DNA from 3 places in the Bradyrhizobium sp. SZCCHNRI3052 genome. Region 1 is predicted to be linked to each of the others. Evidence: predicted binding sites of a transcription regulator. Region 1 holds the regulator's gene; each other region holds the start of a gene.
The links. The regulator PhoB, encoded in region 1, activates phosphate uptake and scavenging genes when phosphate is short. The targets are predictions, from matches to a motif close to TGTCATNNANCTGTCAT.
Positions count from the first base shown of each region.

Region 2: a site for PhoB is predicted at 1,234-1,250, ahead of QW887_RS16295 (UDP-2,3-diacylglucosamine diphosphatase). Genes of this name have one in related genera too.
Region 3: a site for PhoB is predicted at 1,270-1,286, ahead of phnF (phosphonate metabolism transcriptional regulator PhnF). Genes of this name have one in related genera too.

Region 1 is NZ_JAUETW010000008.1:3,640-6,913, reverse strand. Features, by position in the region: gene QW887_RS21250 (trypsin-like serine protease) at 1-1,070, opposite strand, end outside; gene phoB (phosphate regulon transcriptional regulator PhoB) at 1,218-1,925, opposite strand; gene phoU (phosphate signaling complex protein PhoU) at 1,942-2,658, opposite strand; gene pstB (phosphate ABC transporter ATP-binding protein PstB) at 2,689-3,274, opposite strand, start outside.
Region 2 is NZ_JAUETW010000005.1:104,037-107,310, reverse strand. Features, by position in the region: gene QW887_RS16300 (threonine/serine dehydratase) at 1-350, opposite strand, end outside; gene QW887_RS16295 (UDP-2,3-diacylglucosamine diphosphatase) at 398-1,210, opposite strand; gene pyk (pyruvate kinase) at 1,403-2,821, opposite strand; gene QW887_RS16285 (tartrate dehydrogenase) at 2,977-3,274, opposite strand, start outside.
Region 3 is NZ_JAUETW010000016.1:164,481-167,754, forward strand. Features, by position in the region: gene QW887_RS31125 (carbon-phosphorus lyase complex subunit PhnI) at 1-135, opposite strand, end outside; gene phnH (phosphonate C-P lyase system protein PhnH) at 139-750, opposite strand; gene phnG (phosphonate C-P lyase system protein PhnG) at 750-1,205, opposite strand; gene phnF (phosphonate metabolism transcriptional regulator PhnF) at 1,325-2,050, shown strand; gene QW887_RS31145 (phosphodiesterase) at 2,086-2,928, opposite strand; gene QW887_RS31150 (ABC transporter ATP-binding protein) at 2,936-3,274, opposite strand, start outside.

The sequences.
Region 1 (3,274 bases):
GAATAGCGCCGCTCCTGGCCATAGCCGATCTCGGAGATGGTTCCGGCCGTGGTCGCAGCCTGCAATTCCTCGCGCGTCAGCGCCCTGACCTCAACCGGCTTCGACGGCAGCGCGTCCTTCAGCACGATCAGTGCCCAATCGGCGGGCGAGCGGTCGAGCGACCATCTGTCGTGCCGGGTCGGGACGAAATCGGGCGCCACGATCAGCTTGTCGGCGACCGACGATGCCGCCGGCGTGCCCCTGTTCATGCCGGCCAGGAAGCGGACGTTGCCGGGGCTGACCTGCGCCACGCCGTTGAACACGCAATGCGCCGCGGTGAGCACGACGCGCGGCGCGACCAGCGTGCCGGTGCACCAGCCGCCGGTCGAGTATTGCGCGACGGTGACGACGCCGATCGACGACGCCGGCCACGAGGTGGGATCGACGACCTCGCCGATGTGGCGGTCGAGCCCGAGCAGTTGCTCCGGACGCGGAGCGGCGATGCCGGCCTCCGCCGATTCCGGCTTCGGCCGCCAGGCCGCAATGGCACTCTGGGCCTGGACGCGCTGCGGCTCGGTCAACTTGACCCGCTGCACGTCGCGGCCGGCCGATCGCACGCCGCTACGGCCCGCCATCACCAGCCAGGCATAGCCCTGCACGACGTCCTGTTTCACACCGCGGCCGTCGAGCAGCATCAGGCCGAGCATGTATTGCGACTGGGCGAAGCCCTGCGCCGCGGCGCGGCTGAACCAGCGGCCGGCTTCGCCGTAATTGCTCGCAACACCTTCGCCGTTGACGTAGGCGATGCCGAGATAGTGTTGCGCGACAGCGAGCCCCTGATCGGCGGCCTTGCGGTACCACGCCAGCGCCTCGGCGGGGTTGCGCGGTTGGCCCCAGCCGAAGGCGTGCATGAAGCCGACGTCGAACTGCGCCCGCGCATCGCCCTTGGCGGCCAGCGGCAGCAGCCGTCGCATCGCCGCCGCATGCTGCCCGTTGCCTGCCGCCGCGACCGCGTCTTCGAGCTCGGCGGCCGTGGCGCCCGCCGCGCCGCCGAGCAGCACGGCAAGAGATATGATGATGGTCTTGATCAAGGGCGTCCGCTGGCACCGAAACATCGTGACGGGCCACGAAGCAGACACGATCAAGACGGCGGCGGCGTGGCGGAAAGCGGACCGCGATCTCCTCAATCGGGCCGCCTCGCGTCTCACACCTGCTGCGTCCTCACGCCCGATCGCCCCTTACACCTGCTCGCTCTTGGCGAAGCGATCATCGAGCGCATAACCGGCGCCGCGCACGGTGCGGATCGGGTCCTGCTCGCGGCCGGGATTGAGCAGCTTGCGCAGGCGGCCGATATGGACGTCGACGGTGCGCTCGTCGATGTAGATGTCGCGGCCCCAGACACTGTCGAGCAGCTGCTCGCGGCTGAACACGCGGCCGGGATGCTCCAGGAAGAACTCGAGCAGGCGGTATTCGGTCGGGCCGAGATCGATCGGCCTACCAGAGCGCGCCACGCGGCGCTTCTCGCGGTCGAGCTCGATGTCGCCATAGGACAGCACGGTCGCCAGCCGCTCCGGACTCGCCCGCCGCAGCAGGCCTTTCACCCGCGCCAGAAGCTCCGGCACCGAGAACGGCTTGACGATGTAGTCGTCGGCGCCGGTCGCGAGGCCGCGCACGCGCTCGCTCTCCTCGCCGCGTGCGGTGAGCATGATGATCGGCAACTGCCGGGTCTCGGTCCGCGCCCGCAGGCGGCGGCACAGCTCGATGCCGGACAGGCCCGGCAGCATCCAGTCGAGCACGACGAGATCGGGAACACGCTCCTTCAGGCGCGTGTCGGCCTCGTCGCCGCGCGCCACGGTCTCGACCTCGTAGCCTTCGGCCTCGAGGTTGTAGCGCAGCAGCGTCGTCAGCGCCTCCTCGTCCTCCACCACCAGAATTCGGGCGCCCATGTCTGAACCGTCTCTCTCAGTTGCCGGGGATCGTCGATGCGAAGCTCGTCATGTCGCCCTTCGGGCGCTTGTCCATGATCTGCTGGCCTTCGATCATATAGAACACCGTCTCGGCGATGTTGGTCGCGTGATCGCCGATGCGCTCGATGTTCTTGGCGCAGAACATCAGGTGGATGCAGAACGAGATGTTGCGCGGATCCTCCATCATGTAGGTCAGGAGCTCGCGAAACAGCGAGGTGCAGATGGCATCGACTTCCTCATCGCCCTTCCACACCGTCATCGCCGCCGGCAAATCGTGCGCGGCATAGGCGTCCAGCACCGTCTTGACCTGCGACTGCACGAGATCGGTCATGTGCTCGAGCCCGCGGATCAGCTTCAGCGGATGGAAGTCGCTCTCCAGCGCCGCGACGCGCTTGCCGATGTTCTTGGCGAGATCGCCGATACGCTCCAGATCGGTCGCCACGCGCATCGCGCCGACGATCTCACGCAGGTCGACCGCCATCGGCTGTCGCCGGGCGATGGTAAGAACGGCGCGCTCCTCGATGATGCGTTGCAGCTTGTCGACCTCGGCGTCGGTGGCGACCACCTTCTGGCCGAGCGCGATGTCGCGTCGCACCAGCGCATCGACGGAATCGACGATCAGCCGCTCGGCGAGGCCGCCCATCTCCGATACCAGACGGGTGAGGTCCTGCAGATCGCTGTCGAACGCCTTGGCGGTATGTTCACTGGCCATGATGATCTCCTGAAGACAATGTCGTCGGCGTCAGCCGAACCGGCCGGTGATGTAATCCTGGGTCCGCCGATCGCTCGGCGAGGTGAAGATCTTGCTGGTGTCGTCGAACTCGATCAGCTCGCCGAGATACATGAAGGCGGTCTTGTCGGAGACGCGCGCCGCCTGCTGCATGTTATGCGTCACGATGGCGATCGTATAGTTTTCGGCGAGTTCCTGAATCAGCTCCTCGACCTTGGCGGTCGAGATCGGATCGAGCGCCGAGCACGGCTCGTCGAACAGGATCACCTCCGGCCGGACCGCCACGGTACGCGCGATGCACAGCCGCTGCTGCTGGCCGCCGGACAGCGACAGGCCCGAGGCGTTGAGCTTGTCCTTGACCTCGTTCCACAACGCGCCGCCGCGCAGCGCCTTCTCGACCCGGTCGTCCATCTCCGACTTGGAGATCTTCTCATAGAGGCGGATGCCGAAGGCGATGTTCTCGTAGATCGTCATCGGGAACGGCGTCGGCTTCTGGAACACCATGCCGACCCGGGCACGCAGCAGGTTCAGATCGAGCTTGGGATCGAGGATGTTGGTGTTGTCGAGCATCAGCTGCCCGGTCGCCCGCTGCCCCGGA
Region 2 (3,274 bases), on a different contig from region 1:
CGCTCGCGCTTGGCCGCCGGCGCATCCGAGGGCATCACAATCGTGGCGTCCATGCCCAGCAATGTGGCGGCATGGGCGACACCCTGCGCATGATTGCCGGAGGAGAATGCGACGACGCCGTTGCCGCGCGCTGCTTCCGGGATCGACGCCAGCTTGTTGTAGGCGCCGCGGAACTTGAACGAGCCGGTCCGCTGCAGCACCTCCGGCTTCACGAAGACGTTCGCTTTGAACCGCTCGTTGAGCACGGGAGCCGGCAGCAGCGGAGTCCGCACGGCCACGGGCGCGAGGACGCGTGCCGCCGCCTCGATGTCGGCGGCGGTCACGGGCAGGATCGGGGAATGAGCTGTCATACCCCTATTTTACCGCGCCCGATTGCCGAGAGGCAAGGGAACCGGTGTCAGGCGGCGCGGGCGGCCAGCTGCGGAACCGGCGCGGGTTGCCGCTGCGGATCGGTCCAAGTCAGGATCTCGAAACGGCCGTCCTCGTGCTCGACCAGCGCCGTGCAGCTCTCGACCCAGTCGCCGCAATTCATGTAGCGAATGCCGTCCTGGTCGCGGATGACGGCGCAATGGATGTGGCCGCAGATCACGCCATCAGCGCCATGCCGCCGCGCCTCCGAGGCCAGCGCCGTCTCGAACGCGCCGATGTAGTTGACGGCGTTCTTGACCTTCTGCTTGGCCCATTGCGACAGCGACCAATAGGGAACGCCGAACATGCGACGGAAGAAGTTGACCAGACGGTTCATCTGGATGGCGAAGTCATAGGCCTTGTCGCCGAGATGGGCGAGCCAGCGCGCATTCTGCACGACCAGATCGAAGATGTCGCCGTGGATCACCAGATAGCGTTTGCCGTCGGTGCCGGTGTGCAAGATGTTCTCGACGACGTCGATGCCGCCGAAATGCGTGCCGTAATAGCCGCGCAGGAACTCGTCGTGATTGCCGGGGACATAGACGATCTTGGCGCCCTTGCGGGCCTTGCGCAGCATCTTCTGCACCAGGTCGTTATGCGACTGCGGCCAATGCCAGCTCGATTTGAGCGCCCAGCCGTCGATGATGTCGCCGACCAGATAGATCGTGTCGGCATCATGGTGACGCAGGAAATCGACGAGGAGATTGGCCTGCGAGCCGCGGGCTCCGAGATGAACGTCCGAGATGAACAACGTCCGAAAGCGCCGAGCCGGGCTTTCTTCACCAGCAGTCTCAAGTCCCATGCGCGCCCACCTAACAGTCCCTGATGACACCGCGATGACGAAACGCCGCACCGGCAGAACCCATCCTGCCGGACCGCGACCGGACACCGCTCGTTTGACGACTCGCGATGTCCCTCGTCACTGCCCCGCGATACCAGCGGGGTGCGACAATCAGGCGACAGGCGGGCAGCGCGAACAGGGAAAATCAGCCTCCTATCTCGGCACGGTGACGACGCGCAGATTGTTGGTGGTGCCGGTCTGCGCGAACGGGATGCCGGCGACGACGACGAGCAGGTCGCCGGCTTCCGCAAACTCCTCCTGCACGGCGAAGAAGGTCGCGCGCTCGACCATCTCCTCGTAGCTCTGCACGTCCTGCGACAGCACGCTGTGCGCGCCCCACAACAGGCACATCCGCCGCGAGGTGTCCTCGTTCGGCGTGATCGCCAGGATCGGCAGGCTCGGCCGCTTGCGCGCAACGCGGGAGGCCGAGGTACCGCTCGACGTATAGGCCACGATCGCCTTGGCGTGGATCGCCGAGGCGAGATCGGCCGCTGCGGTCGCCACCGCATGCGGCGGCGTCTGCTCCTCGCCCGGCTGCGTCGCCTCGACGATCGAGCGGTACATCTTGTGGCCTTCGGTGGCCTTGATGATGCTGTCCATCATCGCCACCGCCTCGCGCGGATATTGCCCGCTGGCGGATTCCGCCGACAGCATCACCGCGTCCGCACCGTCATAGATCGCGGTTGCGACGTCGGAGACCTCGGCGCGCGTCGGCGTCGGCGTCGCGACCATCGAATCCAGCATCTGCGTCGCGACGATCACCGGCTTCACCGCGAGCCGGCAGGCGCGCACCAGCTCCTTCTGCTTGCCCGGCACGTCCTCGTTGGGAATCTCGACGCCGAGATCGCCGCGCGCAACCATGATCGCATCGGAGAGCTGGATGATGTCGTCGATCCGCTCCAGCGCCGCCGGTTTCTCGATCTTGGACATGATGCCGGCGCGGCCATTGATCAGGCCCCTCGCCTCCAGCACGTCGGACGGCTTCTGCACGAACGACAGCGCCACCCAGTCGACGCCGAGGTCGAGCCCAAAGGCAAGATCAGAACGGTCCTTGGCCGTCAGCGGCGACAGCTCCAGAATTGTGCCGGGCAGATTGACACCCTTGTGATTGGAGATCGCGCCGCTGACGATCACCTTGGCCTCGATCCAGTCGTCGCCGAGGCCCATGACGCGGACGCGCACGCGGCCGTCATCGATCAGAAGATCGTGACCAGGCGCGACCGCCGCAAAGATTTCCGGATGCGGCAACGGAATCGATGTCTTGTCGCCCTCGGTGCCGTTGAGGACAAATCGAATCGTCTCGCCGGCTTCGACCTGGATCTTCTTGTCGCGCAGCGTGCCGACGCGAATCTTAGGACCCTGCAGATCCATCAAGATGCCGATCGGCCGCTGCATCTCCTTCTCGAGGGCGCGGACCGCGGCATGGACCTTGGCGTGATCGGCCTGGGTGCCGTGACTGAAGTTGAGACGAAAGGTGTCCACACCGGCGAGGAACAGCGCTTTCAGCATCTCCGGAGAATTGCTCGCGGGACCGACAGTCGCGACGATCTTGGCTCGACGGTGACGACGCATGATGTGTCCTTTCTCCTTAAGCCGTGTCTCGCGTCTCTATGACACGCATGTGATTGGCATGCGCGGACGCAGCGGAAGCGCTGATATACGCCCCGCAGCGTCCATTGCAAGCGCGACACGGAACACGCCAGAATTGTGCAAGAGAACAGCACGCCTCAGGCGTTGGAGCCATGGATCGCGTCGATGACGGCGTCGGTCACCTGCTTGGTCGTCGCCGTGCCGCCAACATCGGGGGTCAGGATGCCTGCTGCACAGACTTTCTCGACCGCAGCCATCAGCCGCGCGGCCGCGTCCGTCTCGCCGAGATGCTCGAGCATTTGCGCGCCGGTCCAGAACGTCGCAACCGGGTTGGCGATGCCCTTTCCGGTGATATCGAACGCCGAACCATGGATCGGCTCGAACATCGACGGGAAGCGCCGCTCCGGATCGATGTTGCCGGTCGGCGCCACGCCG
Region 3 (3,274 bases), on a different contig from region 1:
GACGGCAAGCCCCAACTGCTCGGAGATCTGCGCCAGCGAAAGTTCGGGCACATCGCGATCACCCCGGCGTTCATGCGCCAGCAGCCGGTGCGCGTTCTCGATGGCGCGCTCGCCACCCTTGACGGCAACATACATGCCTCACTCTCCTGCGGAAACGAGTCGGGTCGTTCGCGGGATGGCGACGATGGACGAGCCATCGACCAGCACCACATCGACACCACGCGGAAACAGCTTCTCATTGATCGACAGCCGCTCGAACAGATCGGCGGGCGCGACCGTTGCACGGAACGATGTCGCCCCGTCGATGCCTGGACCGCGCAGCTTGAACGCCGGCCCCTCGGACAAGCTCGGCACCTGCAGGATCAGCGTCGTCGAGCGATCAGGGTATTCAGCACTGCCGAGCGCGAATGAATTCAGATCAGGCAGCGCTTCGGGGTCCGCCGCCACCGCAAAGCAGGCGAGCGCGGCATCGGCGACGATCGGCGCCCCGGTGTGAAACTTGAGCCAGGCGCCGACCTCGGGCGTGCCGGCGAGCGGCGCATCGAGCCAGATCGGCGTATCGTGATCGAACAAGGTCAACGCGATCGCGGCAGCACCAGGCATCAACGACGACGGCCGGCCGACATCGCCCTCGACCTGCCGCACATTGCCCGGACGCGCCATGGCCTCCATGACGGTACGGAAGGTGGATTGCGCGGACAGAACATTGTCGGCGAAACCGTGTTGCAGATCGGAAGCCGCGAGACCCATCAGCCCTCTCCTCGCACCATGGTGTAGAAATCGACACGCGTGGCCGCAGCCTCCTCCGCTCGATGCTCCCGCGATGCGCGCATCTGCTCCTGCAGCGGCGCGACCACCTGAGTCTCGATCGATCGCGCATGGCTCGACGACTGGATCATCGCGTCACACAGCGCCATCAGACGCGCCTTGCCGGCGTCTCGTCCGAGCACATAGCCGAACCCGACCTCGCCGCTCTCCAGCCGTACCGCGGCGCGCGACACCGTCGCTTCGCCGACATTGAACGGCGCACCATCACCGCCGATCCGGCCCCGCAGCATCACGAGACCATTCTCCGCCGGACGCAGGTCGCGATACTCAGGCAGCGCCAGTCCGTCGAGCCTGGCGCGGATGTCCGCATGCGAGGCATGCGCCAATACCCGCATCGCCGTCCTGCGCCGGTCCTGCATCGCGGTCTCGCCCTCCATCTTCACCTCGAACTTGCTATCGCGAAGTTGTCTATGTTAATAGACAACTTCGTAACGAAGCGCCATGACTGTTTGATGACATGGGCGTGATTTTCAGGTCGCGCAGCGGAGAACCGCAGATGAGCATGCAGGGCGCCGACTCGGGCGTGGCACTGTGGCGCCGGGTGGCCGACGGCATCGAGCGCGACATCGCCGACGGCCGCTTCGCGGCCGGCACCCGCCTGCCCGGCGAGACCGAGATCGCCGAAACCTACCGCGTCAACCGTCATACGGTGCGTCGCGCGCTCGCGACCTTGGCCGAGCGCGGCCTCGTGCGCGCCGAGCGCGGCAGCGGCACTTATGTCGAAGCGCCTCGTCTGTCATATCCCCTGAGATCGCGAACCAGGTTCTCCGAGATCGTGGGCGCCGGCGGGCGCGAGCCGCGCGGACAGTTGATCGCAGCGTCCGAAGAGTCGGCGACGCGCGAACTCGCGCACGCGCTCCGACTGAAGACGGGGGCGCCGCTGGTCCGAATCGAGGCACTGCGTCTTGCCGACAAGACCCCCATCTGCGTCAGCACGTCCTGGCTGTCGTCCGAGCGATTTCCCGAGGCCGGCCACATCTTCGCATCGCTCCGCTCGATGACGGCGCTGCTTGCGCATTACGGCATTCGCGACTATCGCCGCGGCGCGACCAGGATCACGGCGGCCATCGCCGACGCGAGCGACGCCGCACGGCTCGACCTCGCGCTGGGCCGTCCGGTGCTGGTGGTCGACAGCACCGACATCGATGCCGATGGGACGCCGCTGGTCAGCAAGCGCTCGCGCTTCGCGGCGGAGCGCGTGACGTTCGAGGTCGAGAGCTAGACCAGACCCCGCCGCCTCGCTTCGTTCTTGCGCCCTCAGTCGATGAGCGTGCCGTCCTGATTGAAGAACGGATGCGGCCCGTCGAAATCCCCGATCGGCACCTGATGCGTGACGACCGTTCCAAATCCCGGTCCTGGAAACCAGGCATGAAGGTGAAAGGCCGGTGGCTCGATCCGGAAGGATGGCGGACGAAGCTCGGCCAGGTCGAGCGCGACGGCATGGTTCGGTGCCGGGCAGATCGTGCAGGGGATGCCCGCAAACCGGGTCAGCGTCGCGCGATGAACGTGACCGCACCCGATCAGTTGCACCCGCGGATGGCGCGTGAGGACGGCCGCGAGATCGTCGGCGTTGCGCAGGTTCTGCCGGTCCATGTGCCAGATGCCAGTGGCGAACGGCGGGTGGTGCAGAAACAGCAGGGCCGGCCTTTCGCTGGATCCGGACAGCGCGGCGTCGAGCCATTGCAGACTCGCTTCATCGAGCTCGCCATGCGGATGGCCGGGCACGCTGGAATCGAGCAGAAGCAGATCGAGATCGGCCAACTCCACGCACCGGTTCAGCGGACCGGTGGGGTGACCATGCAGAGCGTCCGGAAACGCCGCGCGCATCAGCTCGCGTGAATCGTGATTGCCGGGCACGGCGACGAATGGAGTTCCAAGCTCGACGAGAATATCCTTGAGATGATCGTACTCGGCCGACGACGGCGTATCGACGAGATCGCCCGAGATCACCACCAGATCGAGCTTCGGCTCGAACCGGTTGAGCTCCGTGATGCAACGGGTCAACGCGCGCGCCGTATCGACGCGGCGGTAGGCGAGCCGGCCGGGCGCCTTGATGTGCAGGTCGGATATCTGGGCGATGACGACGGGGCTCTTGGTCATCAGCAGATCAGCCTTTCTCCGGCAACAGCCGAATGGAGTCCGGTGCAATCCGCAGGCCGATCCGCTCTCCCGCAGCGACCCTGATCGAATTCGGCGCGTCCACGGTCAGTGCAATTGAGGCGGCGTCGCGGACGATGATCCGCTGCCGGTCGCCGACAAAGCGGACGCTGTCGACGACGCCAGTCAGACTCGATGCCGCGGCATCGACGATCCCGATCGTTTCCGGCCGAACCATCGCCACCGCCAGGTTACGTGGACCGGGATCGGCGATCGGCTGCCGACCTCCCGGCAGAACGAGCTGGGCTCCGTCGATCGGCGCCTCGATGATGTTGGCCGCGCCGACGAA